DNA from 3 places in the Arsenophonus nasoniae genome. Region 2 is predicted to be linked to each of the others. Evidence: predicted binding sites of a transcription regulator. Region 2 holds the regulator's gene; each other region holds the start of a gene.
What was found. Region 2 encodes LexA, which represses DNA repair genes until DNA is damaged. Its sites were predicted from a motif close to TNCTGTATGTACATACAGNA; they were not measured.
Positions count from the first base shown of each region.

Region 1: a site for LexA is predicted at 4,356-4,375, ahead of rmuC (DNA recombination protein RmuC). Genes of this name have one in related genera too.
Region 3: a site for LexA is predicted at 6,287-6,306, ahead of mutH (DNA mismatch repair endonuclease MutH). Genes of this name have one in related genera too.

Region 1 covers NZ_CP038613.1:3,470,744-3,479,026, forward strand. The annotation lists gene ubiB (ubiquinone biosynthesis regulatory protein kinase UbiB) at 1-1,485, opposite strand, end outside; gene ArsFIN_RS17535 (ubiquinone biosynthesis accessory factor UbiJ) at 1,466-2,164, opposite strand; gene ubiE (bifunctional demethylmenaquinone methyltransferase/2-methoxy-6-polyprenyl-1,4-benzoquinol methylase UbiE) at 2,127-2,882, opposite strand; gene rmuC (DNA recombination protein RmuC) at 2,970-4,307, opposite strand; gene ArsFIN_RS17550 (DedA family protein) at 4,432-4,962, opposite strand; gene udp (uridine phosphorylase) at 5,341-6,099, opposite strand; gene ArsFIN_RS17560 (YidB family protein) at 6,451-6,843, shown strand; gene ArsFIN_RS17565 (carboxylate/amino acid/amine transporter) at 6,932-7,801, opposite strand; gene ArsFIN_RS17570 (Na+/H+ antiporter) at 7,820-8,283, opposite strand, start outside.
Region 2 covers NZ_CP038613.1:3,734,257-3,742,539, forward strand. The annotation lists gene gntU (gluconate transporter) at 1-967, opposite strand, end outside; partial or broken gene gntK (gluconokinase) at 964-1,507, opposite strand; gene zur (zinc uptake transcriptional repressor Zur) at 1,894-2,358, shown strand; gene lexA (transcriptional repressor LexA) at 2,556-3,170, opposite strand; gene ArsFIN_RS18820 (diacylglycerol kinase) at 3,271-3,645, opposite strand; gene plsB (glycerol-3-phosphate 1-O-acyltransferase PlsB) at 3,769-6,219, shown strand; gene ubiA (4-hydroxybenzoate octaprenyltransferase) at 6,316-7,176, opposite strand; gene ubiC (chorismate lyase) at 7,205-7,738, opposite strand; gene pgi (glucose-6-phosphate isomerase) at 7,950-8,283, opposite strand, start outside.
Region 3 covers NZ_CP038613.1:2,970,350-2,978,632, forward strand. The annotation lists partial or broken gene leuO (transcriptional regulator LeuO) at 1-203, opposite strand, end outside; gene leuA (2-isopropylmalate synthase) at 1,123-2,679, shown strand; gene leuB (3-isopropylmalate dehydrogenase) at 2,681-3,772, shown strand; gene leuC (3-isopropylmalate dehydratase large subunit) at 3,776-5,191, shown strand; gene leuD (3-isopropylmalate dehydratase small subunit) at 5,202-5,804, shown strand; gene mutH (DNA mismatch repair endonuclease MutH) at 6,524-7,213, shown strand; gene ArsFIN_RS26490 (hypothetical protein) at 7,246-7,413, opposite strand; gene ArsFIN_RS15040 (helix-turn-helix domain-containing protein) at 7,443-7,862, shown strand; gene ArsFIN_RS15045 (IS630 family transposase) at 7,868-8,283, shown strand, end outside.

The sequences.
Region 1 (8,283 bases), 260 kb from region 2:
TCTTTGCTTTACTTGCTGCCCTTGTAACTGGACAGCGAATTTATCAATACTATCTTGTAAATATTTATATTGCTTAAGTGCTCCATAAATAAGATCGGGAATTTCTGGCATTTTTTCTGCCCAATAGGGTGCTTTTTCCTTAAATGCACTAATAATCGCCGCGAACCCCATTTGCCGATGTAGCCAATCTTCAAGAAAAGGTTTAGCTGTCTTCCACAAATCTAGTTGTGGATAAAGCTGCCTTCCCAAACCTTCAATATAGAGCAAGGTTTTTTGCAGTAACACCAATTGTGGCTGAACTTCCATATTAAAACGACGCGCAGTATTGAATAAATTGAATAAAACATGACCAAAAGAAATTTCTGCTAGGGGTTTCTCAAAAATTGGCTCACACACGGTTCGAATGGCAAATTCAAAATCTTCAACATTTGTATCGGCTGGTACCCAGCCCGAATCGACATGTAATTCAGCTACCTTACGGTAGTCACGATTAAAAAAGGCAATAAAATTCTCTGCCAAATAACGTTTATCTTCTTTATTTAATGAACCGACGATACCACAATCAATACCGATATATTGTGGATCTTGAGGATGCTCTCGACTAATAAATATATTACCAGGATGCATATCAGCATGAAAAAAGCTATCGCGAAAAACTTGGGTAAAAAAGACTTTTACCCCACGCTCAGCTAATAACTTCATATTAATTCCTTGCTTCTTTAACGCGTCAATATCAGAAACAGGAATACCATAGATACGCTCCATAACCATCACATTCTCCCGACAGTAGTCTGAATAGACTTCGGGAATATAAAGCATGGAACTATTTTCAAAATTACGTCTTAATTGGATTGTATTTGCCGCCTCACGCAACAAATTTAATTCATCAATTAATGTTTTTTCATACTCTCGAACAACTTCCCGCGGGCGTAAACGACGTCCATCTGGTAACAGTGGGATCCAATTAGCCAGCCGATACATCAAGCCTATATCGGCTTTAATAATAGGCAGTATATCTGGGCGAATAACTTTAATTACGATTTGTTTATTATTTTGTTTTAATTTTGCCGTATGTACTTGGGCAATTGAGGCCGAGGCTAAGGGCACCTCATCAAAATCATCGAACCAGGTTTCAAGAGAGCCACCTAATGACTGTTCAATGTGTTGACGCGCCAATTGGCCATCAAAACTAGCAACTTTATCTTGCAATAATGCTAACTGGTCAGAAATTATAGTGGGAAATAGATCGCGACGAGTAGAGAGCATCTGACCAAATTTAATCCAAACCGGACCTAAATCTTGTAAAGCTAAACGTAAACGTTCACCAAGGGCTTTGTCTTTATGCTTATTTGATAACCAAAATAGACAATGGCGACCAATCCTTAATGGTAAAGTAAATTTAATTTTGGGAATGAGTTCATCTAAACCATAATTTAGAAATACTCGAACGATAAAATAGAGCCGTTTAATTTCTCCCGGTCTCATATTTTTCCTCCAATTTAGCCAAACGCTGTTCCAGTTTTGCAATATCCGCTGCCACCTTCTCAACCTTATCAGCAAAACTTAGCACTTCTAATGTATTAGGAGACATTCGCCATTCTTCCACCAATACATCTTTAAAATGATTTTTTTGTTGATTTAACAACTCATTTATTCCAATTAAACTTTTTTTAATCCAACGGCTCATCCCTTCGGCAACAACATCACCAACATAAGGAGCAAGATAATGAGCGGGATCCCATTGCGCAGCATCAAGTAAAGCTGACCAATGCTGCACAATTTGCATATCCCCTTCGATAACAATCCTGCCATCTTTGATCAACGTTGAAAGTTGTTGTTTATCTTTAAGCTGCACTAGCGTTGCTAATGCAGTTTTTATCACACAATCTGCCGGTGTAGGCCACTGATTTACGACATCAACTCGTTGCTCGGAGAAGACAAGTACTAATGGTTGAGATAATTCTTTTAAATTAATCTCCAGCACTTTGCCAACTAACCTTACTCTGGCTGATTTCAACGCCACTTCCTGATAGAAAAATTTATTCAACATAGGCTGTAAAAGGGAAGCTGCTGCAGCATGTAATACAGGTACTGTTGAATCGCTTTTCATTGACGAGGTAGCCATTTTAAAATTTGAACCCTCTATGTAGGGCAACAATTCCACCCGTCATATTGGTATAGGAAACTTGTTCAAAACCAACTAACTCCATCATTGTTTTTAACGTGTCCTGATCCGGATGCATGCGAATAGATTCAGCTAAATAGCGATAGCTATCGGCATCATTGACTATCATTTGACCAACGCGCGGCAAAATATGAAAAGAGTAAGCATCATAAGCTTTAGTTAATACTGGTAAAATGGGTTTTGAAAACTCTAATACCAATAAACGACCACCAAGTTTTAACACCCTAAACATTGATTTTAGTGCTTTATCTTTATCAGTAACATTTCGCAGACCAAAAGAAATGCTAATACAATCGAAGTAGTTATCAGGAAAAGGCAGCTCTTCAGCATTAGCCTGGACATAATTAACATTACCAATAATACCACGATCGCGGAGCTTTTCGCGCCCCATTTTCAGCATCGAATCATTGATATCAGCCAGAACAACCTCGCCTTTTTCGCCAACTATTTTGGCAAATTTAGCTGTCAAGTCGCCAGTGCCACCCGCCAGATCTAAAATAGTTTGCCCGCGGCGCGCGCCACTGGCTTCTATCGTAAAACGTTTCCAGATTCGATGGATCCCTAATGACATAAGATCGTTCATAAGATCATATTTCGCGGCCACCGAATGAAAAACAGCAGCAACCAAATTCGCTTTTTCATCCTTGGCTACTTTACGAAAGCCAAAATCAGTGGTTTCTTTAATTGGATCTACCATATTTACGCTCATTTAATCATTAAAATAATCGAAAGTGCAATCATGTTTATCGCAAGATCTTATTTATGATCTACCGATTTTTTTTAATTATGATTTAGCGGTCTGTTTGCTAAATTCAGTATCAATCGGTCGTTTCACTTCTATTCCCAATTCTTTTAAACTTTCCGCCTGACTAATCAAATTACCTTTTCCTTCCGCTAATTTTTTGATTGCCGATTGATAATTCAGCTGGGCTTTGCTCAAACTCTGACCTAAAACCTGGATATCATCAACAAATAACCGCATTTTGTCATACATTCTAGCAGCACGCTCGGCAATAACTTGTGCATTTTGACTCTGGCGTTCATAGCGCCACAAATTATTAATAGTACGTACTGCCACCAATAACGTTGATGGGCAAACGAGTAAAATGTTATTTCGCAATCCTTCGTCAATAAGTTCAGGCGCTTCACGTAAAGCAATCAAATAAGCCGGTTCGAGTGGAATAAACATTAGTACGTAATCTAGCGATCTTAATCCATTTAATTGATGATAATCTTTTCGTCCAAGCTCTTTAATATGGTTACGTACAGAATTAACATGCCCCCGCAATGCCGTAGCTCGTTGCTGCTCATCTTCACTATTAAAATAGTGCTCATAAGCTGTCAGTGACATTTTAGCGTCGATTACAACATCTTTACCTTGGGGTAGACGAATAATCACATCCGGCTGATAACGACTATTGGAGGTATTGATACTGACTTGAGTTTCAAATTCATGCCCCTGCCTTAGCCCAGAAGCCTCCAATATGCGAGAAAGAATTGTTTCACCCCAATTGCCCTGAATTTTAGTATCCCCTTTTAGTGCTTTAGTCAAATTAATCGTTTCTTTTGCCATCTCTGCATTTAACTGCTGAAGCTGACGAATTTCATGCGCTAGGGTATGACGCTCACGCGCTTCCTGACTAAAACTCTCATGTACCTGACGGCGAAAACCGTCCAATTGTTCACGGAAAGGTGTTAATAATGCAATTAAACTTTGACGGTTCTGCTCAGAAGCGCGACGCTCGTTTTGTTCAAAAATACGATTGGCTAAATTCTCAAATTGAACATTTAACCGCTGCTCACTATTTAGTAATAGCCGCTGTTTCTCTTCAAAAGCCAGCCGTGTCTCTTCAAGCCGTGTCATCACTTCACGTAGTTCAACTTCTTGATTACGATTAATTTCCCTTTGTGACCTTAATTCTTGGTCACGGTGCTCACACTCAATTTTCCAATATTCGAGATGAGCAATTTTCTCCTCATAGCTAGCCTGAATACTATAAAAGTCGCGCAATTCCGACTCTTTTTTATTCATCTTTTGCGCAATAACTAGCCAGATTAAACTACCACCAAAGAGTGTGCCGGTAAGAAATCCAATAATTGCATATAATAACTGAATATCCACCTAGGTTTCCTTAAAATAGTCTTTATTTTATAAAGTAACTTAGTGGCATACTGTATAAATGTCCAGAATAAAATTTGCTTACCTTGGTCAACAAACAGCACGAGACTGAAATTTAACGACTGCTTTACCCCATCCACTGTGCAAGCCAAGATAAACCAAATGCCCCTGGCGTTAAAATAGCAAATGCCCAGATCATGGCAGAAAGTAAATTAGCCAGCTGAAAATAATGTTTAGGCATAGCACAAATCCCTGCTACTAAGGGAATAATCGCCCTTAAGGGGCCCAAAAAACGGCCAAGAAAAACACTCCATACTCCCCAACGGTCAAAAAAACGATGCCCCCGATCAAGCACTTGAGGACGACGAGAAATTGGCCACATATGGCGTACACGGTTCTTATAATGAAAACCAAACCAATAAGACAACCAATCACCCAAAAAAGCACCACTTGCGGCAGCTAACCATATTGGTAAAAAAGCGAGCCCATTATCACCAATTAATGCGCCTAAACCAAGCAAAATTACTGTGGCAGGTAATAATAAGGAAATAAAGGCTAACGATTCGCCAAAAGCTAATATAAAAACAATAAAGATAGCTAATATTTGATGATTGCGAGCAAATTCGGTAATAACATTAATAATTTCAGACCATGTCAACTTATTATTCCTATTACAGTTAAATTTTCGTTATGATGTCGTCAGTCATGTAAATTATTGTCAGTTTAAAATATATAATACGATAAGTTCAACTTATAAAATGATAAATTTAAGTTATTTAATTTTATGCTATTATCGGGCAGATAACATTAATTGGTTTACTAAAAAAACGAAATAAGAAAATTAGCCGTTAATTGATCAAAATAGAGATTATTGAATACCTTCGATAATAAAAAATAAAACGAGCATTACTTAAGGCAAATAAAAAACCGCGATTAAATAAAAAGATATAATAAAATAAATTTATCGCTATTTTATCAAACTGACAAACAGTTATACCCGTTTTATCGAATAAAGTAGCCAAGCATGGAGCATTTATTAATTCAATAACCGGCGAGCCGCATCAACAACAATTCCTAAAACATTCCCTTCAGTTTGGCGTAATAATGTTTCATCTGGTGTTTCTTGTTGGGTACGGTTAACAATCACACCGGCTATCATACCTGCTGATAATTCCTGGCTAGAACACATTGTCAGTAAGGTGGCTGATTCCATTTCATAATTAATCACTCCCATCTTTTGCCATTCTTCCATCGATCCGCGAAAACGACGAACAACCCGACCACTATAAGTATCGTAACGCTCCTGGCCAGGATAAAAGGTATCCGAAGAAGCAGTAATACCAACATGGGTTGTGATCCCAGCTGCTTTAGCAGCTTCATATAACGCATTGGTACAACTAAAATCAGCTACTGCAGGATATTCTAAAGGCGCAAAATGTAAGCTGGCTCCATCTAGACGTACCGCGCCAGTGGTAATTAGTACATCACCGATATTGATATTTTTTTGTATGGCGCCGGTAGTGCCAATACGAAGAAAAGTACGTATTCCTAATTGTGCCAATTCTTCAACAGCAATAGAAGTAGAAGGGCCGCCTATGCCGGTCGAACAAATAATAATTGGTTTACCATTAAGTTCAGCTCGCCAGGAAGTAAATTCACGTAATGAAGCCAGATATACCGGGTTATCCATTAATTTGGCAATTTTTTCTACCCGATTTGGATCGCCGGGCACAATCGCAATTGTTGCACCTTGTAGATCATTTTTAGTTAGTCCCAAATGAAAAACAGCAGACATAATTACACCATATTGTTTTTTTTAATTTATTTAATCCATTAATCTAATAATAAAATGATCACTTTTTAATGATAGGGATCATTTAAAACAAAAATGAAAAGCTGCTTTTGCACAAAAATATGATCAAATTATTTATCCTAATTTGATCATATCGTATTTTTAATAAATAAAAATCACTTGATTAATTAAAAGGATCCGGTAAATCTTTTTAGGCTTTTATTGTATTTTTAGCTTATCACTCACTATTATTAACGTACGACTAGCAAAAATTTTAATAATTTCTAACCTTGTTGAATTTAAAGGTTGGAAGATACGAATCGTTTAACCAATTTTTATGTACAAGGGGTTATCATGGGATTTTTAGATCAACTTACCAGTATGGTTGGTGGTGAAAAATTTAATCAATATAAAAATATTTTAAGCTGGATTGAAACACAAGGTGGCATACGTGGTTTAATTGATAAATTTGAACAACAAGGATTTGGTGGAATTATTCAATCCTGGATAGGCTCAGGTGAAAATTTACCCGTAAGTATGGAGCAAATTAGCTCAATATTTGGCGCAAGTAATATTTCTGGCCTAGCCAGTAAAGTCGGTTTAAATTCAGAACAAACTTCTGCCTTAATTGCAGAGTACTTGCCTAAATTAGTTAATACCGCAACCCCAGATGGCAAAATACCAGAAAAATTAGATTTAACGTCGATTGGTATGAAATTACTTAAAGATAAATTTTTTGGTGGTTAATCATCATTGCCCATCGCTGTTAAGATGGGCATATTTCGTTTAAGCTACTGGTGCCAATTTCTTCCTGGCTGAATCCAAACGTTGGCGCTCAATCTACCTTGCGCAAAGTCGATCGATTGAGCCAATGTCGATGTACCCAAAGTGATAACAATAGTAAACTGCTACCTAAAATAAAGCTAAGCCAATCGGGATGCTGCTGCCAAACAACAAAATTGACCAATAATCCCGCTGGCACCAACATATTATTCATAATGGCCAACGTGCCAGCATCTACCTGTGTCGCGCCATAATTCCACATAAAATAACCAATACCGGAAGCACCCACTCCCAACCAAATTAAAACGCCCCACTGTATTTTTGTCATGGGTAATTTACTTACATCACCAAATATCATCCAACCGAGTAATGCCACCGTACAGGCGCCGATATAGAACCATGAAAAGGCTAGCCGCTGTGGGATTGGATAAACTTCCATCATTCTTTTGTAACCAACTTGGCCAATCGCAAAGGAGATATTCGCCAACTGGACATAAAGCAAACCTAACCAAAAAGATCCACTCAAATGATCATAGCGAATGATAGCGGCACCAATCACCGCCAACATTGCACTAAACAAATATCCCCAGCGTAAATGCTGCCTTTCCAATAGATCATAAAATAACGTTATATAAAGCGGCGTTAACACGGTAAAGAGTAAAAATTCGACTACAGTAAGATAGTTATATGCTTGGAAAACAAATAAATACATAATGCCTAACTGAAAAGCACCCACTAGCATATAAAGTAAAATAATTTTCAACGACAACCCACGCCAGCGTAGAAAAGGTAAAAAAACCACCGCCGCCAGCGCAACACGAACTAAAACGGCAAACCAACTATCAACCTGACCGGCTATATATTCACCGATTAAACTAAAAGACGCTGCCCATAGCAGCGTCGTAATAACTAGCAATCCCATAGTTTGTCTCTTGGTAGATTAATGTTCTTTATCAATCAATAAAGCTTCCATCAAATCAAGATCTAATAATAGCGTTCGCATGGTTTCATTGCTGATTTCTTTCGTTGCACGTAAGTGATATAACTCTGCCCGCTCGGCGCGTAATGCCGTTAAACGAAAACGACGCTCTAAATCTTCTATTAGTAAATTATGCTCCATCTCATCCTGGCCCGCGGTTCGACGGCGTAGATAGCCAGTAACGCGAGAAGCAACTTCACTAATAACTTCAGGATCTAGCGCTTCTTGAGCATCGGCGGAAAGGCGCTCTTCCATTTTATTTAAGCTCACAATAGCCACTTCTGCCATCGCCGCTTTTGCCATCCGCATCTCATTAATATCTGCCAGTTTGTCACCCACTTTAAAATTATGCAGTAAAAGCGGCAGAGCAAGCACGCCAATAAAAATCGATAGCATGATCACCCCTGCTGCAATAAAAACTAACT
Region 2 (8,283 bases):
CGCCTCCGGCGCCTGTGATGAGTAAAATAATTCCTGCCGGTTGAATCGCTGCTGAGCAGATCTCCATCACTTTTTCTCTATTCATACCATAGCGAAACCCTAAACTATAGATAGCCAATAAACAAGCTAACAGCAATGCTATAAATGGGTGGCCAATAAATTCTAACCATTGCTCTGCAATAGAATCTTTTACCAAAAAATAATTACTTAATGTTTTCAATCCTACCAATGCTAAAGGAAATAGTACGATTAATAAGCTGAACATAAAACTCGGCATTTTGCCTTTTTTGCTCTCATTTCCTTGATAATTTTCAGGTAACGCAATAAAAACATGCTGGCTAATAAAATTACCAAATAATGGCCCGGCGATAAGCATTGCAGGAATAGCTGCGCATATGCCAATCAAAATCATCCAACCAAAATCAGCATTCATCTGAGATGCAACTAACATAGGCGTTGGACCTGGAAGTAAAAATGCAGCGGCAGCAGCTACACCGGCAAAGAGTGGTATAGCTGTTTTAACAACATTGCCACCTAAACGGTTAGTAATGGTGAAAACAATACCAATTAATAATACGATTGCGACATCAAAAAAAAGTGGCAATGCACAAACCAATCCTGTAATACCAATGGCTAAATTAGTTCGTTTTTCACCAAAACAAGTGATTAATTTGATGGCAATTTGCTCTAATGCGCCCGTTTCATGAAGTATTCGGCCAAACATTGCGCCTAAAGCCACGACAATTGCCAAGAACCCTAATGTTCCTGCCATACCTTCTTGCATTGTTTCTATAATTTTTTTAACCGGCATGCCAGAAAACAGTCCCGCTAAAATAGAAACCACCATCAATGCAATGAAAGCATGTAATCTTGCATACATAACCAGAAACAACAATAAAAAGACAGCGCCTGCAGCAGTCAATGTCAACATCAGCATATTTAATGTTTCAGGTATAGGCGTGTTCATCTATTTTCCTTAGTAATAATTTCATCAATTAATTTTACTGTATTATCAATAACCTCAACTAATGGTGGCTTAATATCGATGACATACACATCTTTTTCATCATTACTAGGTACTTCTAAAGTGTCAAACTGTGAGACCAACATATTTGGTTTGAAAAAATGATTTTTACGCTTTTTTAATCGGCCTTCTATTAATTTAAAATCTCCTTCAAGATAAAAAAATGACAGAATGCTGGTTTCCATTTCTTAAAATATCTCGATATTTTTTTTTCAAAGCGGAACAAACAATCAAAGAAACACTGTTTGTTCTTTGCATAGCAAAAATAGCATCACTCAATGCCTTAAGCCAAGGCAGTCGATCAGAATCATTCAAAGCATGGCCATCCGACATCTTGTTAATATTGGCGCGAGGATGCAAAAAATCACCATCTAAAAACGCTGCTCCTGTTTTCTGAGCGATCCCTCTCGCAACTGCAGATTTACCACTACCAGATACCCCCATAAGTATAAAAACATGGTGTATTTTTTTGGTATCACTCATTAAAAACTCCGTTAAAAAATCAGGCAATATATAAAATGTTACTGATAATTATCAGTTATAAAAAAATAATATAATAGATTTGTGATAGGAATCTCAGTAAAGCGGAAGATCTGATCGCAAGTAAAACTCGTTATCAATTTTATAGCTCTCAATATAAGCAGAAATAATTTATATTAATTCCACTAGCTAGTTGAAATTAATCATCTTAATTACTACTCACAATATATCCCATTTTCCAATTAAGTATCCGTTTCTAACATTAGAAAATAAAAAAACATTATTAGAAAATAGTAAAAGATATTATTTATTTTAGAACTATGGTAGATATCAAAAAGTATAAATATGATAATATCATTATTATAATGATCTTCACATTAGGATAATTCATGACAAAGCAAGATCAGGAAAAAATATTGTCCCAAGCAAAGAAAATATGCCAAGCGCGTAATGTACGTTTAACGCCACAAAGAGAAGAGGTATTGCGCCTTATAGCAGCCCAACCTTGTGCTATTAGTGCTTATGATTTGCTTGACCTACTTAGAATTTCTGAACCTCAAGCTAAACCACCTACCATATATCGTGGTCTAGAATTTCTTTTAGAACAAGGATTTATTCACAAAATAGAATCAACAAATAGCTATGTTATTTGTCATCATTTTGAGGATCCTAAACATACCTCAGTTATGCTAATTTGTGACAGTTGCGGCAGTGTTGCCGAGAGTAATGGTCAAACAGTAGAAACCGCTATTATAAAATTAGCCAAAAAGACTGGTTTCCAGTTATCCCATACCGTTGTTGAAAGCCATGGACTATGCTCGCCTTGCTACAAAATCGAGAAAAAATCGTGTTAAAGCTCTGCATTACTAGAGTTAAATAGAGATACAAAGGCCAGTTGTTTATACAATCGGCCTTTATTAAATAATCAATAAAATTTAAAATAACTTACTTAATACCAATTAATTACAAATCAAACAAATTTAGAAAATAATAATATTGTTCTCAATAAATTAAACTGAATTTACTTAAAAATTAATTAGATGTGAAATGACTAAAATGAATTACTATTACGAATAATACCAACAGCGAGTCCTTCAATAGTTAAGTTTTGTGTGCGCAAATCCACAATAATTGGCTCAAATTCAGGATTTTCAGCAATTAATTCGACTTTACTACCCGCTTGCTTAAAGCGTTTAACCGTTACTTCATCATCAATACGTGCAACAACAATTTGCCCATTATGGACCTGCTGTGTTTTATGTACAGCTAGTAAATCACCATCGATAATTCCAATATTTTTCATGGACATACCATTAACACGTAATAAAAAATCAGCACTAGGTCTAAAAATAGTGGCATCAATCCGATAATGGCTTTCGATATGCTCTTGGGCAAGTAATGGTTCTCCTGCCGCAACCCGACCAATAAGTGGTAATCCTTCATCCTCATTTTCTTCTTGTAGTAGCCGGATACCGCGAGAAGCGCCAGAAACAATTTCAATCACGCCTTTACGCGCCAATGCCTTTAAATGTTCCTCTGCTGCATTTGGTGAACGAAAACCTAAACTTGAAGCAATTTCAGCGCGTGTGGGAGGCATACCCGTTTGCGAAATGTGTTCACGCACCAGATCATAGACCCGCTGCTGCCTCAATGTTAATTCTTTCATTTCGCCCCCTATTATTGGCATTCGCACATTGTCACTGTAAGTATATACAGTTATATGAAGATTTTAAACTGATAAATGTGTAAAACCCTATTTTTTATAACTAGCTCACGAAATAATGATTACCAATCACAACTGCCCAAATAAAAATAGCTAACCAAATTGAAACAAAAACAGCCGCTGAGCCTATATCTTTTGCTTTACCGGAAAGTTCATGTAATTCTGTACCAATCCTATCAACCACTGCTTCAATCGCACTATTTAATAATTCAACAATGGCTATTAATACCACTGAACTTATAAGTAATAACCGTTCGATCCATTGCACATCAAGGAAAAAAGCCACAATAATAGCGATAACCACAATAATTGCTTCTTGTCTAAAAGCAGCTTCACTCTTCCAAGCTGATTTTAACCCTTTCAGCGAATAACCGGTTGCTTTAATAATTCGGGTTAGTCCCGTTGTTTGGTTTGCCATAAAATTTACTCTCTAAATACAGTTATATATGGGATTTAGTATAATTATTATCTTTTAAACAGATATTAATTACTATTTCTGATATGCTTGGGTAGGATTCTAATAAGAGGCTATCGCTCACCTATGTCATTTTGGCGTAAAATTTACTATAATCTATTAGATTTACCAATGAAATTATTGGTAAAAAGTAAGCTCATACCAGCAGATCCAATGAAGGAATTGCATCTTGATACGACACGTCCTTTTCTATATGTATTACCTTATCATTCTAAAACGGACTTATTGACGTTACGTCAACAATGTTGTTCTATTGGCTTACCTGATCCACTCGATCCGATTGAAATAGACGAAATTAAATTACCTGCTTATGTCTTTATCGATGATGGCCCGCGTGTCTTTCGTTATTATTCGCCAGATCCACGTAAAGACTCAGTAAAAACATTTACTGCTTATCTTGATCTTCATTGCCATAATCCCGAACTAAACATTCAGATGCTACCCGTATCAGTGATGTTCGGTCGAGCGCCTGGTCGAGAAGGCCACTCACCAGCACCACCATTACGTCTACTTAATGGTATCCAAAAATTCTTTGCCGTTATCTGGTTAGGACGTGACAGTTTTGTTCGTTTTTCACCTACTGTCTCTTTACGCCAAATGGCTAGCGAATATGGTACTGATAAAACTATTGCCAACAAACTTGCTCGAGTCGCCCGCATTCACTATTCACGGCAACGATTAGCAGCAGTTGGCCCCAAGCTACCTGTTCGCCACGATCTATTCAAGAAGCTGTTAACTTCAAAAGCGATTGAAAAAGCAGTTGAAGATGAGGTTAAAGCAAAAAAAATCTCTCTTGAGAAGGCAAAACATAATGCGATTGCCATGATGGAAGAAATTGCCGCTAATTTTTCCTATGAAGCGATCCGTATTACTGACCGCGTACTGAGTTGGACTTGGAATCGGCTCTATCAAGGAATTAATGTGCAACATGCCGAGCGTGTGCGCCAATTAGCGCAAGATGGCCATGAAATTGTCTATATTCCTTCTCATCGTAGTCACATGGATTACCTATTACTTTCTTACGTACTTTATCATCAAGGCTTAGTTCCTCCTCATATTGCCGCAGGTATCAATCTTAATTTCTGGCCTGCAGGTCCAATTTTTCGTCACTTAGGGGCTTTTTTCATTCGCCGCTCTTTCAAGGGCAATAAACTTTACTCCACCATATTTCGTGAGTATCTCAGTGAACTGTTTGCTCGTGGTTATTCAATTGAATATTTTGTTGAAGGCGGCCGCTCTCGCACAGGCCGACTACTGGAACCAAAGACTGGCACGCTGTCAATGACCCTACAAGCAATGCTACGAGGTGATTCCCGTCCAATTACTATTGTCCCTATTTACATCGGTTATGAGCATGTATTGGAAGTTGCTACCTACGCTAAGGAACTAAAAGGTGCAGCAAAAGAGAAAGAAGGCTTTTTTTCCATGTTAAGAGGTCTACGCAAGTTACGTAGACTAGGACAGGGTTATGTTAATTTTGGTCAACCGATTGCACTAACGCAATATTTAAATAAACATGTCCCAGAGTGGCGCCAATCTATCGATGATATTGAGCCTCAACGTCCAACATGGTTAAATTCAACCGTGACTCGGCTAGCTAATAAAATCATGGTTAGAATTAACAATGCCGCTGCTGCCAATGCGGTCAATCTATGTTCAACAGCTTTATTAGCTTCACGCCAGCGTGCATTAACCCGAGAACAACTGATTGAACAAATAGAATGTTACCTGCAACTATTAAGGAATGTGCCTTATAGTGATGATAGCACAACACCTAATAAAACTGCCGATCAATTGTTAGCAGACGCATTGGAATTGGATAAGTTTGAAGTTGAGCATGACAGTATGGGCGATATTGTGGTATTACCACGTGAAAATGCAGTATTGATGACTTATTATCGAAATAATATTATGCATTTATTGGTTTTGCCTTCTTTGGTAGCCAATATCGTATTACATAATGAAAATGTTCAACGTCAGGAGATTGGTTATCAAGTTGCACTTATCTATCCATTCCTAAGAGCAGAACTCTTCATGCGATATAGCATGCAAGAATTGCCTGAATCGATCGATATTCTGTTGGATGAATTGGCACGCCAGCAACTAATACTATTAACAGCAGAAGGTTTTGTAACTATCAATCCAGCTCGTATTCGCCCTCTTCAGCTTTTAGCAGCTGGTATTAAAGAAACGCTACAGCGCTATGCAATTACACTTTCGCTACTTAGTACAATCCCTGCAATTAGTCGAGGAATACTAGAAAAAGAGAGCCGTATTCTCGCTCAGCGTCTATCGGTACTCCATGGTATCAACGCACCTGAATTCTTTGATAAAGCAGTTTTCTCCACTCTGGTAAATACATTAAAACAGGAAGGTTATATTAATAGAGAAGGCGATGCGATTATCAGCGCGAATGTACAACGACTTTATCGAATTATCGCTAAGTTAATATCTCCTGAGGTTTGTTTAACCATTGAAGGAGTCAAACACGTTACTCATGAGCCATTGTCTAAATAAATTATTTTCATATCAATATAGTAACGTAAAAAGAATTTAGATTGAAATCGACCAAAATCATTTAGGATAATCACTCTAGATTATCCTTTTTTATAATTAAAAATAATTTAATAGGATGCCAATAAATAAAACCAACCCCACATAATTGTTATTCATAAATGCTTTAAAACATAATGCAGGTTGACGACTGGCAATGAGTTTTTGTTGATGGATAAATAAGACTAACACAAATATCAAACTGGCATAATAAGGCACCCCTAAATCTAGCTGTTGCCCTATATAAAATAACACCAGAATCATAGCTAATTGTAAAATACCAATAATCAATTTATCAAAATGAGCAAAAATAATTGCGGTTGATTTTATCCCAATTTTTATATCATCATTGCGATCAACCATCGCATACTGGGTATCATAAACAACAGACCAAATGATATTAACCAGAAATAATAACCAGCACTCCAAAGGTAAGGACTTACTAACTGCTGCATACGCCATTGGAATTGACCAACCAAACGCAGCACCCAGCACAATCTGGGGAAAATGGCTAAATCGTTTGATAAATGGATAAATCCAAGCTAATAACAACCCAATCACCGATAACCAAATTGCCATCTTATTTAAGGTCAAGACCAATATAAATGCAATAATGATCAATGATAAAAATAGTGTCTTAGCTTCTTTTTCTGTTACATCACCATTTGGCAGAGGACGCTCTCTGGTTCTTGCAACATAACCATCAAATTTTCTATCTGCAAAATCATTAATAACACAACCAGCCGCACGCATCAAAAAGACACCCACAGTAAAAATTAACAAAATAAAAAGATCTGGTAACCCTCGGCTTGCTATCCATAATGCCCAATAAGTAGGCCATAGTAATAGTAAAATACCTATCGGTTTATCAAGACGCATTAAGCGAAAATAGGCGCGCCATTTATTCAATTTCAACGTCATTTGCCCTGCCAATCTATTTGTCTCCTTATTATTTCGTATAGATAGGTGAATCTGGCAAAAAAAGCTCTGTTAATAGTAAAGGTTTAGCCGATAACCTTAACAACGAACGCCTTACCCAACAATTATTCTGTATACCTAAATTAATATAATCACGAGTTAAATTATTTCCACTAAATAGATGGTGCCCTAATGGCACATTGCCTAAATTTATTAATTTGCGTTCTGGACCCGTTAATGTCTCTTCTGGGATCACTGTCCGCCCATATAACCATGGGCAACCATCACCAAAAAGCACAACTTCACGTAACCAATAGCGTTGACTATTAGGCAAAAGTTGAGCTTCTTCGTTCTGACTATCTAATAGAATAAAACCTTCTTGATAAGGTTTTACAGTGACTTGCTGACAATAGCGTGCCAGACGTTGAGTCATTGAATCTAATTCGGTTAACCAATTATATATTGGATCCGGTACATTAATTTCTTGCGCCGCAAGCCACTTAATCGGTTGATTGCAAAAAAGTGACTTATTATTTATATGGTTTATTTTTACAGCTACGCCCATAGAATACTTCTCTCATTCTATCTGGAAATTAAAAATAGAAGATATCATGCTGATAATGAATGAAATGATAGAATCTGCTAATTTATATAAAAAGTTATCCCTGATTGCAAAATTTTTATTAATTTTGCAATCTTTATATTAGCAAGAAGTGATCTATCTGGCAGTTTATTTACTATAACCAAAACCTGCTGTTACTAGCTTTGTTAAAAAATTATTGGCGCCAAGCTTTAAAACAATTAATCAATCCATTGGTAGAGGTGTCATGACTATCAATTTCAGCCTGAGTTGCCAACTCAGGTAGAATACGACCGGCTAATTGCTTACCTAGTTCGACGCCCCATTGGTCAAAACTAAAAATATTCAATATAGCACCTTGCACAAAGATCTTGTGTTCATACATCGCAATCAAAGCGCCTAACGTATATGGCGTAATTTGATTAACAAGAATAGAGTTAGTTGGGCGATTACCTTGGAAAACTTTATAAAGTGCAACATTGGCCATTTTAGCCGGATCTTGGCCGGCAGCTTTAAATTCTTCGTCCACT
Region 3 (8,283 bases), 760 kb from region 2:
AACATCACTTTCAGACGCGATACAGCATTACTGACAGCAGGCTGTGACATCCCTAAAATTTGTGCTGCACGGGTCACATTCTGCATCTGCATCTGCATCTGCATAACTACATCAAAAACCGTTAATAAATTTAAATCAACATTTCGCAAATGAATATCGCTTGGCTCTTTTTTCGTTGCTGAAACTGTGTTGTAGTCAGTCATTATTTTACCCCTCTTGATATATATGTATATTTAATGAATAAAAATAAAAAATTAACCTAATTAATTATTAACTTAGGTATCTTGTTTTATTCTTAAATTCATTAAAATAAATTAAGCGAACCATTTAACTTTTTAAATGATTTTAGCTTCCATGCCTTAACATTAACTGATCAGTTTAAAAATCATTTCTACCAAAGCCCTAATTATAAAATTATTATCCTTCAACATTCACATAATCAATAAATAATAAAATTAAATATCCATCTATTAATCCTTCAATTAGATGATAAAACAAAGCGTGGTAGAATTCATAATAAAATTATTCAATTCTTATTATTCACAACAAATTATCAGATTCATCACAGAATAAATTATTGCTTATTCAATATTTCCTTTACTCATTTTTATAACAAACACTTCCTAATATATTTTTATTAAACTAATTTTACACTTCATAATTAAGAAACATTACTGAAATAAATTAAAACAACAAAATTAATCTTTTACGAAATCTTATCAGTTTTTTGAATCAAAAGAATAGATAAAAACCGTATTAAAAATATAAAAATTAGCCATATATCCTAGTAAAAAATTTACCATGTAACAAAATTAATTTTTATTTAATATTGACATAATGGTTAAGATAAGTTAGTTATAAAAAATATGATAATATTTTTGATATTAATAAGGTCAATGTTTTATGTCACGTTTTATTCACCTACTAAGCCTACTACTTCTCGCATTTTCAGTGCGCGGTATGCTTATGGGTGAACGAAGTTATTAATATCTACCCACATAAAAGAACCCGCGCACAAGCGCGGGTTTTTTTATGCGCCCAATCTTACTAAATAGCACTTTCTATAAACTTACTAACCCAAAAACCGATAACAACCAAGAAGTCGATAAAGGAACCAACAGTATGAGCAATAATATCATTATCTTTGATACAACATTACGTGATGGCGAACAAGCTTTACAAGCCAGTTTAAGCATCAAAGAAAAACTACAAATTGCTTATGCTTTGGAACGTCTAGGCGTTGATGTCATTGAAGCTGGCTTTCCTGTCTCTTCACCAGGAGATTTTAAATCGGTTCAAGCCATCGCCAAAGAAATTAAAAATAGCCGTATATGTGGTTTGGCACGCTGTGTTGATAACGACATTAATATTGCCGCTGAAGCACTTAACGTTGCCAATAGTTTCCGGTTACATCTTTTTTTAGCAACGTCATCATTACATATTGAACATAAATTAAAGCGTTCATTTAATGATATTTTAGCCCTCACTAGCCACTCAATTAAGCATGCCAGAAACTATACAGACGACATAGAGTTTTCCTGTGAAGATGCCGGCCGCACTGAGCCTGATAATTTATGTCGGATAGTGGAAATGGCGATCAATGCCGGTGCAACAACGATTAATATTCCTGATACCGTTGGTTATACTATCCCTTCCCAGTTTGGCAATATTATTAAAGATCTTTTTAATCGGGTACCAAACATCGATAAAGCCATTATTTCTGTCCACTGTCATGATGATTTAGGTATGTCGGTAGCCAATTCTATTGCTGCAATTCAAGCCGGTGCTCGACAAGTAGAAGGAACAATTAATGGGTTAGGAGAACGCGCTGGCAACTGTGCCTTAGAAGAAATTATTATGGCAATTAAAGTGCGCCAAAAAATGTTAGCCGTCACGACAAATATTAATCATCAAGAAATTTATCGTACCAGCCAATTAGTCAGCAAGTTATGTAATGCCCCTATACCTGCCAATAAAGCGATCGTTGGAAGTAATGCTTTCTCACATTCTTCAGGTATCCATCAAGATGGTGTACTTAAGAATCGAGAAACTTATGAAATTATGGCACCAGCATCAATTGGTATAAAAGAGACGCAATTAAATCTGACTTCCCGTTCTGGTCGCGCTGCAGTAATGCATCGAATGACAGAGATGGGATATCAAGCTACAGATTACAATTTAGAACAGTTATATGCAGCATTTTTGCGCTTAGCAGATAAAAAAGGCCAGATCTTTGACTATGACTTAGAAGCTTTAGCTTTTATCAATCAACAACAACAAGAGCCTGAATTTTTCCGTTTAACCTATTTCAGTGTCCAATCCGGCTCAAATGTGGTTGCCACTGCCACGATAAAAATAATCTGTGGCGGTCAGGAAAAATCTGACGTAGCAACAGGCAATGGGCCAGTTGATGCGATTTATCAGGCAATTAATAAAATAGCAAATTATCCTATTAAACTGATCTCTTACCAGTTATCCGCTAATGGTCAAGGTAATGAAGCTTTAGGTCAAGTTGATATTGTCGCTGAATGTTTCGACCGTCGTTTTCATGGTATCGGATTGGAAACCGATATTATCGGCTCATCTACCATGGCAATGATCCATGTGTTAAATAATATTTGGCGTGCCGAATTGGTCAAAAAACAAAAAAATCACTGCAATACAGAGGTAGCTCAATAATATGGCTAATAATTATAATATCGCTGTTTTACCGGGTGATGGTATTGGCCCGGAAGTTATGGCCCAAGCCTATAAGGTGTTAGCTGCTATTGGCCAACAGTTTAATTTGACTATCATAACGCATGAATATGATGTCGGCGGAATTGCTATTGATCGCCATGGTCAGCCATTGCCCGTTGAAACACTTTCAGGTTGCCAACAAGCAGATGCGATACTCTTTGGTTCAGTCGGTGGCCCACAATGGGAACACCTGCCACCAGATAGTCAACCAGAGCGCGGTGCATTGTTACCTTTACGCAAGCATTTTCAATTATTTAGCAACCTACGACCTGCCCGTCTTTATCCTAGTTTAAATAACTTTTGTCCATTACGGGCAGATACGGCAGCAAAAGGTTTTGATATTCTTTGTGTGCGTGAATTAACAGGTGGGATCTATTTTGGTCAACCTAAAGGACGTGTCGGGGCAGGCATTGATGAAAAAGCCTTTGATACTGAAATTTATCATCGCTTTGAAATTGAACGCATTGCGCATACCGCTTTTCAAGCAGCACGTAAACGAAGCTATAAAGTAACATCAATAGACAAAGCTAATGTATTGCAGAGTTCGATTTTATGGCGAGAGGTTGTTAATGATACTGCCAAAATTTACCCTGATGTCGAAATCAACCATATGTATATTGATAATGCCACTATGCAGTTGATTAAAAATCCTGCGCAATTTGATGTTTTGCTCTGCTCTAATATTTTTGGTGATATTATTTCCGATGAATGTGCAATGATTACCGGTTCAATGGGGATGTTACCTTCCGCCAGTTTAAATCAGCAAAATTTTGGCTTATACGAACCAGCTGGCGGCTCAGCACCGGATATCGCCGGTAAAAATATTGCTAATCCAATTGCGCAAATTTTATCAGTAGCGCTAATGATGCGTTATAGCCTGCATCAACCACATATTGCCGATGCGATAGAAAATGCCGTCAATAAAACCTTATTACAAGGTTATCGAACGCAGGATTTGGCATTAGATAAGCAATTTGTCAGTACTGATCAAATGGGCAGTATTATTGCCCGTTATATTATGCAAGAGGCTTAGATTATGGCGAAAACTTTATATCAAAAATTGTACGATGCACACATTGTCCATGAAACGGCAAATGAAACACCATTAATTTATGTCGATCGCCACCTATTGCATGAAGTTACTTCACCCCAAGCATTTGATGGTTTGCGAGCTCATAACCGTTTGGTCAGACAACCTAATAAAACCTTTGCCACCATGGATCACAATGTCTCTACTCAAACTAAAGATATTAATGCTAGTGGTGAAATGGCCCGCATTCAAATGCAAACCTTAATAAAAAATTGTCAGCAATTTGCTATCACACTTTACGATTTAAAACATCCTTTCCAAGGTATTGTCCATGTTATGGGACCAGAACAAGGCATCACTTTACCCGGCATGACTATCGTTTGTGGTGATTCTCATACCGCAACCCATGGTGCCTTCGGCGCATTAGCTTTTGGTATTGGCACATCGGAAGTTGAGCATGTTTTGGCCAGCCAAACCTTAAAACAAGCTCGAGCTAAAACGATGAAAATTGAAGTTATCGGTGAACTGGCTAATGGCATCACAGCAAAAGATCTGGTGCTGGCGATGATTGGCAAAATAGGTAGTGCCGGTGGGACGGGTTATGTTATTGAATTTTGTGGTAAGGCAATTGAAAACTTAACCATGGAAGGCCGAATGACTATCTGTAACATGGCGATTGAAATGGGTGCTAAAGCGGGAATTATTGCACCCGATGAAACCACATTTAATTATATTAAAGGCCGTCGATTTGCACCAACCGGAGAACATTGGCAACAAGCTGTTAACTATTGGAAAACGTTAAAGTCTGATCCGAATGCCAATTATGATGCCATTAAAACGATTGATGCAGCGGAAATTGCGCCTCAGGTTACTTGGGGGACCAATCCAGCGCAAGTAATTGCCATTGATCATCCTATACCGTCACCTAGCTCATTGCCTGATCCAATTGAGCGCGCATCCGCTGAGAAAGCATTAAATTATATGGGATTACAAGCTGGCAGCAAATTGACTGACATAAAAATTGATAAAGTATTTATCGGTTCTTGCACTAATTCCCGTATTGAAGATTTGCGTTCTGCTGCCGCTATTGCAAAAGGCAATAAAGTGGCCATTAATGTACAAGCTATTGTTGTTCCCGGTTCAGAGCCAGTAAAAGCACAAGCAGAGCACGAAGGTTTAGACAAAATATTTATCGATGCCGGTTTTGAATGGCGTTTACCCGGTTGTTCAATGTGTTTGGCAATGAATAGTGATCGCCTCGCTGCTGGTGAACGTTGTGCCTCTACCAGTAACCGTAACTTTGAAGGGCGTCAAGGGCGAGGTGGTCGAACTCACTTAGTCAGTCCCGCTATGGCGGCCGCTGCAGCTATCTACGGCCATTTTATCGATATACGTAAGATCAACAATGATCAAACAAAATAGGAATTGGTAAATGAAAAAATTTATCCAACATACTGGCTTAGTGGCTGCTTTAGATATGGCCAATATTGATACTGATGTGATCATTCCAAAACAATTTTTACAAAAAGTCACTCGAGTCGGTTTTGGTCAACACCTTTTTCACGATTGGCGTTTCCTGGATGATCTTGGTCTACAACCTGATCCGGATTTTGTCCTTAATAAACTACGTTATCAAGGTGCTACTATTTTATTAACTCGTGAAAATTTCGGTTGTGGATCATCGCGCGAACATGCGCCGTGGGCATTAACAGATTATGGTTTTTGCACCATTATTGCGCCGAGTTTTGCCGACATTTTCTATAACAATGCCTTTAACAACCAATTATTACCGATTAAATTAAAGGAAACAGAAATTAATCAACTAGTTAACTTTGTTGAACAGCATGAGGGTTGTCAATTCACTATTGATTTGATGAGCCAAACTGTCATAGCTAAGGATAAAACTTATTTTTTTACCATTGATAATTTTCATCGTTATTGTTTGATGAATGGTTTAGATAATATTGGACTGACTTTACAATATGAAGCAGAAATTAGCCGCTATGAAGAGCAGCAACCACTATTTTTACGATAACAGTTCAAACAACAGGCTCTACGTCTCTATGATGGTAGGGTCTGCTATTTTTTCTTTTTAATTAATTATAAGCTTAGAAAATGTCGTGATATTCACTTTCATTGCATGACTAAATCTTATATTCCATCTTATTTAGTAAAAAACCATTTAATTCATCTATTAAATAATGAAAAATTATCCACATAGAAAGCTATATTTAATAATTTATTCACTTTTTCTGTGGATATCCATGTGAAGAAAGCAAGAGTAAACAGGGTATAATTTCATGAATTATTCAATCGATAGATTGCCAAATATAAAATTAATAGTTTTTTTTCATAGAGATAAATGAATTTAATTGATCAGATAGAGATTAAATTAGTTCAAATAGCTATCAATCAAAACAGGATGAACAAAGATTCAGCAATATCTATTTTATCCACAGGATACGTTGTTTTGTTAAGCAAGCTAACCGAGTTTTTTAGTAAAAACCGACCTGTCAAGACTGTAAATTAAACCAGTAAAGGTCTTTTGTTAGAGTTATCCAGTGAAATTGTGGATAACTATAGCTAAGATCCTGTTTATTACCTATGCGATTAAACGGATAACAGAAAAAAAATTCGCCCACCTTAGATAAAATGATTTGATTATCAATGAATTGTTCTTATTTATGCGATCTATGTTAAGATTTTTACTGTGTGTACAAATTTAATTGTCTATTTTTTATACAGGTATAATTTATGCAATTTTCTCCCCAGATCCCAGGTGATGAACAAAGTTTACTCAATAAAGCCAAAAGTCTGGCGGGCTATACAATGGCTGAACTGGCTTATCATGCAAGTATCGCTATGCCAAACGATCTTAGGCGCGCAAAGGGTTGGGTAGGTCAGTTATTAGAATATTGTTTAGGTGCTAATGCCGGCAGCAAAGCAGAACAAGATTTTGCTCATCTTGGTATTGAGCTTAAAACCATTCCTATTAACCGCTATGGTGAACCATTAGAAACAACCTTCGTTTGTGTGGCGCCTTTAACTGGTAATACTGGAGTAACCTGGCTTTCTAGCCATGTACGTCATAAGCTATCACGGGTTTTATGGATACCAATTGAAGGTGAGCGCCAAATTCCATTAGCAAAGAGAAGAGTCGCTTCACCACTACTGTGGAGTCCAAATCCAATAGAAGAGCAATTGCTTAAAAGAGATTGGGAAGAATTGATGGATATGATCGTGTTAGGCCAGGTGGAAAACATTACCGCCCGCCATGGCCAAGTTTTACAAATTCGTCCTAAAGCCGCTAACAATAAAGCACTAACAGAAGGGATAGGTAAACACGGGCAACCAATAATGACCATGCCGCGTGGATTTTACCTTAAGAAAGATTTTACCGCTCCAATACTGGCTCGTCATTTTGATTTACCCACTCATAAGTAATAACTTAAGACTGCTAGTTGCCAACTGTTGTCTTATAATGACAATTTACGATAATACTGCTCAATCTTATAACGAGTCTCTTCATAAGAAGCACGGCGAATATTTTGCATTCCTTGCCAACGTTCATTGATCGGTACTTGATAACCTTCATTTTTAGCGGCTTGAACAAACTCAGCAAATGCCTCTTCTGAATCCAGCACCGTTATTTTATAGCGCTACCCATTAACAAATGGTCAAAATTATTGTTAAAATAAAATACTTTAATAAGTATAAAACAATGTCATATAGCGTAGATCTAAGAGAACGTGCAGTGAAAGCGGTTCATGAAGGAATGAACAAAATAAAAGTATGCAAAATTTTTAATATAGCAAGACAAACGCTGTATAACTGGCTTTATTTAGAAAAAATTCAAGGTCATTTAAACCCACAAACAGGTTTTCAAAAAGGACATAGCCATGGAATAAAAGATTTAAATGAATTTCGTGAATTTGTTGCCCACCATGGAGATTATACGCAAGTAGAAATGGCCGAAATTTATCGTGTAGGCTCATCAACGATAGGAAGAGCGATGAAAAAAATAGGTTATTCTAGAAAAAAAAGAGCCAAACTTATGCCGAAAGAAGCGAAGAAAAACGCGCGGCCTATTTAGCTGAAATAAAAGCTGTTTGCCTTGAGCAAAGGGTCTTTGTCGATGAATCAGGGATGAATGATAATGATTTTTATCCCTATGGTTACAGCGCTATTGGTAAAAGATATTATGAAGCACAGCCAGGCCATTATAAAAAAAGAATTAGCATGATAGGCGCGTTATGCAATCAAGATTTTATGGCGCCCTTCATGTTTCAAGGTCACTGTAATACACAGGTATTTGAACTATATATTGAAAATATTTTGATCCCTAAATTAACGAAAGGAAAAACGGTTATCATTGATAATGCCTCTTTCCATAAATCAGAAAAAATTAAAAACTTAATGCAAGCAGCTGGAATAAAGCTTATTTACTTGCCTCCCTATTCTCCCGATTTAAATCCTATAGAACATTATTGGCATAAAATTAAAAATTCAATTAG